2 regions of the Burkholderia sp. Ac-20353 genome follow, and region 2 is predicted to be linked to the other one. Evidence: riboswitches for the same ligand, from Rfam matches in the RefSeq annotation. Region 2 holds a riboswitch; the other holds the start of a gene.
The links. Region 2 has a riboswitch for glycine ahead of gcvT (glycine cleavage system aminomethyltransferase GcvT). Riboswitches for the same ligand answer to the same signal wherever they lie in the genome.

Region 1: it holds a riboswitch for glycine, as region 2 does, so the genes downstream of both, G3N94_RS05830 (hypothetical protein) here and gcvT (glycine cleavage system aminomethyltransferase GcvT) in region 2, are expected to answer to the same signal.

Annotation. Positions count from the first base shown of each region.
Region 1 covers NZ_JAAGPL010000012.1:40,273-43,682, reverse strand. Annotated here, with positions in the region: gene G3N94_RS05835 (alkene reductase) at 1-660, shown strand, start outside; glycine riboswitch at 1,128-1,217, shown strand; gene G3N94_RS05830 (hypothetical protein) at 1,367-1,597, shown strand; gene G3N94_RS05825 (low specificity L-threonine aldolase) at 1,791-2,843, shown strand.
Region 2 covers NZ_JAAGPL010000172.1:1,166-4,575, reverse strand. Annotated here, with positions in the region: gene gcvP (aminomethyl-transferring glycine dehydrogenase) at 1-89, opposite strand, end outside; gene gcvH (glycine cleavage system protein GcvH) at 248-628, opposite strand; gene gcvT (glycine cleavage system aminomethyltransferase GcvT) at 732-1,850, opposite strand; glycine riboswitch at 1,935-2,068, opposite strand; glycine riboswitch at 2,100-2,203, opposite strand; gene G3N94_RS31695 (hypothetical protein) at 2,321-2,698, opposite strand; gene G3N94_RS31690 (oxidoreductase) at 2,828-3,410, opposite strand, start outside.

The DNA.
Region 1 (3,410 bases), on a different contig from region 2:
GTCCAGGCGGCCGTGCAGGAGTATCGGCGTGGCGCCGAAAATGCCATGAAAGCCGGTTTCGACGGTATCGAAATTCATGCGGCTAATGGCTACCTTCCCCATCAATTCCTGTCGCCGACGATCAACCAGCGCGACGATCGCTACGGTGGCTCAGTCGAAAATCGAGCTCGATTCCTGCGTGAAATCCTCGAGCAGGTTTCTGAAGTCGTTCCGCTGAATCGGATCGGGGTTCGGATTTCACCTTTCGCAGCCTACAACAACGTACGGGATCCGGATCCGGCCAAGACATACAAGTACGTCGCCCAGATGCTGGAGGATTTCGGCGTCGCTTATCTGCACATCGGTGACACCAACGGTTGGTTTGATCGCCCCGATCTGCCCAAGATTCTCGATATCGTCCGCCCCGCATACTCCGGGTCCCTGATTGTCAACGGCGGCATCGGCGTCGACACGGCAAAGGCGCTTGTCGAAGATGGGGTGACCGATCTGGTCGCGTTCGGGCGTGCATTCATCGCAAATCCGGACTTGGTGGAGCGTGTGAAAACCGGCTCGCCGATCGCGATGCCTGCTCTGACGGACTGGTACGGTGGCTCCGAGAAGGGTTACGTCGACTATCCAACGCACACGCCGGGCATCGAGAGCGCGTACGCCACGCGCTGACGGTCGCCTGAAATACCGTGTTCAGAGCGTCTTTTCCGTTAGTGCGTGAAAAGATGATTTGGACCGCGAATCTTCAGTGTGGTGAGAAAAACTCGGCTCCAATAGCGAGCTCATCCGGCGTCTCGGCTTCCGATGCTCAATCGGCGGACGAAGGCGCATTGGTGATGGCCTCCAGTTGCGAGGCTGTCGCGGTTCTCAGTATGTACGAGGCCGCGGCAGCCTCGCTTTGTTGCGTAAAGAAAATCCAGAAGAAATCTCGCGGCCTCCGGAAAGTTGTCGCGCAACTGACATCGAAATTCAACATCAAGTGCTGGATGTCGGATCGCAATGGAAAGTTTCCGGGAACGAGAAAAGCTATGCAGCTTCTTGCAAATAGTAAGGAATCCATATGCATTGAGGTTCGAAATATTTGTGCTGTGAGACCTTGTCAGCGTATTTTGACTCCGTTATGTTGGAGGCGTTCTTTCAAATGCAGCACGGGAGAGATCGTCCTTCTCGACGACGCCGACGGAGCAACCGCCCCGGAAACTCTCAGGCAAAAGGACCGTGCAGCGAGAACATCTGGAGAGTGGCGCTTCGTGCGCCCACCGAAGGGGAGCCGTCACCGTCATCGGTGTGCGAGCGAAACTCTCAGGTACATGGACAGATGGGGCATCCGTGTCGACTCCAATAGTCGACGGTGCTCAACATTTGTCTGGACCATGTCATGTCGGGAATCGCCAGAATCGGTGCTGAAGGCATGGGCGTCGCCATCACGGACGCTTCCGCCTGGCAACGCATCCTGTTCAAAACCAGGGCGCGTCGTCGTTTTGCCGTGATGAAAATGTCCTCTCCTCACGAAGAACACTTGCCCGAGCTCGACGCGGAGCTAATGAACAGGCGCTTTGCATTACTGAATTGCGTCAGGCGGGTGTTCGCGCATAACGCATCGCCTTGACTGAACCTTTGGCGCAGGCTCTGAAAAATTGGATCGATCGCCGAATTCGTTCGCCTGAATCGCCGTCTGCGTGCGATCACATTCGATGCGGTGTTTGTGGCCAAAAAGCAGACCATCTGATCAAACGGGCGGTGGCCTCGGAAACTGGAAGCATCAACCAGGCACGATGACGAAACGACGTAAGGAAGTTGACATGAAAGTTACCAAGCGTTCTCCGGCGTTGAACTTCAAGAGTGACAATGTCGCAGGTGCGTCGCCAGAAGTGATCGACGCGATTCTTGCATGCAACTCCGGGCAAGCGAATCCATACGGAGGCGATGACTATACCGCTCGTGTCGTGAGTCGATTCAGCGAGATCTTCGAGCGACAAGTTGACGTCTTTTTGGTGTCGACCGGCACTGCCGCGAATGCGATAAGTCTGAGCGCGATGACACCACCGTGGGGAAAGGTGTTTTGTCATCCAGAAAGCCACATCAATACCGACGAATGTGGGGCCCCGGAGTTTTACACCCATGGCGCAAAGCTTGCTCTCGTTGATGGGCCTCTCGGCAAAATAGAAGTAGCCAAATTTCGCGAAGCGGCCCGCTTCATAGCGGGCGACATCCACACGATGAAGCCGTCTTGCCTGAGTATCACGCAAGCAACGGAAGTGGGCAGCGTATACACACGAGAGGAAATCGGAGCGCTCGGTCAGGTCTGTCGCGAGTCAGATTTGAAGTTTCACATGGACGGCTCGCGATTCGCTAACGCGCTTGTTTCGCTCGGCTGCTCGCCCGCAGAACTGACGTGGAAAGCGGGCGTAGATGCCTTGTCGTTCGGCGCGACAAAGAACGGCGTTCTTGCTGCCGAAGCTATCGTTTTGTTCAACCGGGCACTCGCGCCGGAGGTTGCTTGCCGTCGCAAGAGAGGCGGTCATCTCTTCTCGAAGATGCGCTTTCTGTCGGCTCAGATGGATGCCTACCTGGCGGACGATCTCTGGCTGCGTAACGCTCGAAACGCGAATGACATGGCGCATCGTCTGGGCCTCGGTCTAAGAGAAATGGACGTCGAGATTTTGGGCGGCAGTGGTGCAAACATTGTCTTCTGCCGTTTGCCAGCCTCGGTCATCGAGTCGCTACTGCGGGAAGGGGTCGAGTTCATTCATGATCGATGGGGGCCGAATGTGGTCCGGTTCGTGACGTCATTCGCGACCACGAGCGAGGACATCGATTGTCTCCTTTCGCATTTGAAATGCGCTTCTACCTGATGCGGGAAAACCATCGCTCGGATGACAGTGGGCGAAGCATTCCACAACACCCGGGCCGGAGGGGCGATGAACAGCAAGGCGCCCCCCGCCCTCAATAATTCGGTTGGTTGTACGTCCTGAGAAAGGTGCGGCGCTCAACCGAATGCAGACTGCGGAGCCTCAATTCCAGCGGACTCGTGTCTGCGCTTCGGATGACCCAGGTTCTATCGGGGGATAGGAAAATGGCGTACATATGTATATCCGTTTGGCGCCGTGCGTGATCTGGATCTTGTAGAGAATGAGAACAGTTATAGGCTGGTCGAGATGAGATTGGTGTGGAAGGTCAAATAAGTAGTACTGAAAAATTATCTGATGTCAGATTCAAATGAGCTTCGCTTCGATGTTTGTCCTTAAGGAGGATTTGCATATGAGATGACGAACCGGAAGCATCTCAATGATGGCCAGAGGAGGAGACTCGATCGCGCGTCAGAACGATGCGGGTCGTATGTAGATCACGGTTATTTCAATAGGCGGCGCTCCGGATTGTCGAGGAAGCACGTGAGAACGTTGCGGCAACCGATGGATGCG
Region 2 (3,410 bases):
TGGCGTTCAGCGAACGCGTCGTGCGTTTCGAGCGCGGCGAGCGAGAGGGGCGTGCGGTTCATCAGGCGGTCCGGGTGTTCGAGCTTCATGGTGGTCCTGGGTCGACCAGGGTTAGCGCTTCAGCGCTTGCTCTGATCTCATGCTGTGCGGTCGACCCGAGCCAGCGCTTCAACACTGACTCGGGCCTCACGCGGGGCTGGGCCCGTGCTGCCGGGCCGGCGCGCCGCGCGATTTGTAAAGGGTTGGCTTAGCCGACCAGCTTTTCGTAAGCGGCTGCGTCGAGCAGGCTGTCGGTCGATGCGCCGGCCGCGAGCTTGATCTTGAACAGCCACGTGCCGTACGCGTCGCCGTTCACGTCTTCCGGCGCATCGGCCGCGTCCGTGTTGATCGCGACCACTTCGCCGGTCACCGGCGAGTAGATGTCCGACGCGGCTTTCACCGATTCGACGACGCCGATGGCGTCGCCTGCCTTCACCTGCGAGCCGACCTTCGGCAGTTCGAGGAAGACGATGTCGCCGAGCGTGCTCTGCGCGTGATCGGTGATGCCGATCGCCACCGTGCCGTCGGCTTCGGCGCGGATCCACTCATGTTCGTCGGTGTACTTCAGATCGGCCGGGACGTTGCTCATCGGATGCTCCTGAATAGAAAGGGTGTGATTCTTCGTTCTGGCGCACCGTGGCGGTGCGCCGGGTGTGGTTCGCCGGGCGCCATGCCGCCCGGCCCCAGGCACGTTACGCAGCGAGGACCTTGCCGTTGCGCACGAACGGCAGTTTTACCACGCGCGCCGGAAGTTGCTTGTCGCGAATCTGCACTTGCACGATGTCGCCGATCTGCACGGCCGCCGGCACGCGCGCGAACGCGATCGATTCCTGCATCGACGGGGAGAAGGTGCCGCTCGTGATCTCGCCGTCGCCGTGCGGCGTGACGACCTTCTGGTGTGCGCGCAGCACGCCGCCCGCCTTGCCGTTTTCCTTCTGCAGGATCAGGCCGACGAACGCGGCGCGCGAGCCGTCGCGCTCGAGCACGTCGCGGCCGATGAACGCGCGCGGCGTCGCCAGGTCGACCGTCCACGCGAGGCCCGCGTCGAGCGGCGACACGGTGTCGTCCATGTCCTGGCCGTACAGGTTCATGCCGGCCTCGAGGCGCAGCGTGTCGCGCGCGCCGAGCCCGCACGGGCGCACGCCGTTTTGCTGCAGTGCGTTCCACAGCGCTTCGACATGCGCGGCCGGGACGATCACTTCGAAACCGTCTTCGCCGGTGTAGCCGGTGCGTGCGACGGTCAGATCGCCGAACGGCGTGCCCGCGACCTGCGCGGCATTGAACGGCTTCAGCTCGCTCGTCGCGGCGCGCGCGGAGGGAATCGTCGTCCAGGCTTTTTCACGGGCATTCGGGCCCTGCACCGCGACGATCGCGAAATCGCGGCGCGGCGTGATCGTGACGCCGTAGCCGTCCTGTTCGTTGAGCTGGTTGAACCACGCGATGTCCTTCTCCGCGGTGCCGGCGTTGACGACGACACGGAAGAAATCCTCGGTGAAGTAATAGACGATCAGGTCGTCGATGACGCCGCCCTGCGGATTGAGCAGGCACGAGTAGAGTGCCTTGCCGGGCGTCTTGAGCTTGCCGACGTTGTTCGCGATCGCGTGCTCGAAGAACGCGCGCACGCGGCTGCCGGTGAAATCGACGACGCACATGTGCGACACGTCGAACATGCCGGCGTCGGTGCGCACGGCCTGGTGTTCTTCGATTTGCGAGCCGTAGTTGACGGGCATGTCCCAGCCGCCGAAATCGACCATGCGGGCGTTGAGCGCACGGTGTGCGGCGTTGAGCGGGGTATGTTTGAGTGCAGTCATCGAGGCCTTAGGCAAGGCGCTTGCGCGCGGGACAATACGGCGATGTGCCGACCGCCGCGGCAATGAGCCTGCGGGCGGTCATGTATATGCCCCTCTGTCCTCGATACCTGAGAGATTGCGCCGCGGGCCAGGCCCTGCGAACGCGCGCCCCTTCGGTGGGCAGCCTGCCCGCGCTGCATTCGCGCAACGGGCTACTGCCGCTCTCCAGAGTGCGAAGATCACGGCCTGCGACGTGCGCAGGCGGGATGCTTCGACGCGGCCGGTCCTTTTGCCTGAGAGTTTGCGGGTGTGCCCCTTCGGCGGCGCGACCAGCGTTGCTGCAACGCCGTCACGCGCTCTCCCGACGCGTGCGGGCGACTGTACGCGAGCCCGGAAGCCTTGTCAATTTGGGCAAATCAATGTCGCTTCGGTACAAGCGCAATACAAGCGGCGGCTGCGCGCCGCCGCCGTTTTCCCGGCTCGCGCCGGTGTCACTCGCCGATCGCGCGTGCCGCGGTGTCGAGTTCCTGGTTCAGCACGCGCTGCTCGTCGCCCGACAGGCCGCCGCCGTGCTGCGCGCCCATGTCGTTCGATTCCTGGCGGATCACGTCGAGGCGGTGATGGAGCTGCGCGCCATACGGCGGCGGGTAGTAGCCGCCGTTGACGCGCGCGTCGACCCGGCGGTGCAGGTTGTCGATCCGGCCCTGGATCTGCTGCATGCGCTCGTAGCCGACGACTTGCGGATTCACTTGCGGCGCGGGTGCGGGGCGCGGCGGCGCCGGACGAGCTTGCTGCGGCGGCGCGACGATACACGCCGCGAGCGAGGAAACCAGGGCGCAGCACACTGCTGCGCGAATCAACCGTTGCATCACATTCTCCTGCGGTTTGGTGTCGGATCGACTTTTTTGAAAAACGCGTCAGACACGGGTATCGCTGACTTTCGTTCCCGCGCCATTTGTAACGGATTGTTCTGACGGCATCGAGCGGGGCAGGCCGGCTCAGATCGTCTTGCGCACGAACGGCAGGCGGCGGCCTTCGTGCTCGCTTTGCGCGGCGAGCTCGATGATCGTCATCACGTCGACCGCGTCCTGCGGGGTGACCGGGAACGGCGCGCCGTCATGGATCGACGCGGCGAGCGCGCGGTAGAACTCCGCGTACTGGCCGTCGAGCGTCGGCACCGGCCGCTCGGTCTCGACGTCGCCGTCGAGCACGCGCAGCACGCCGGGCGGATTGCCGCCGCCGAATTCGACGTGGTCGGGCGTGAGGCCCGCCTTCAGCTGGTCTTCCTGCGTGTCGAGCCCGAACTTCTGGTAGCTGCCGCGGGTGCCGTGCAGCGTAAAGCGCGGCGGCTCGATCGCCGACAGTGCGCTCGCATGCAGCGCGACGTCCTTGTCCGGGTAGCCGAGCTGCAGATGCACGAAATCGGGCGCCGAACCGTTGTCGCGGCGGACCTTGACCGTCGCGTTCACCGTTTCCGGGAGACCGAACAGCGCGAGCGCCTGGTCGATCAGGTGCGGGCCGAGATCGAGCAGCAGGCCGCCGCCGCGCGCGGCTTCCTCGCGCCAGCGGGTGCGCAGTTGC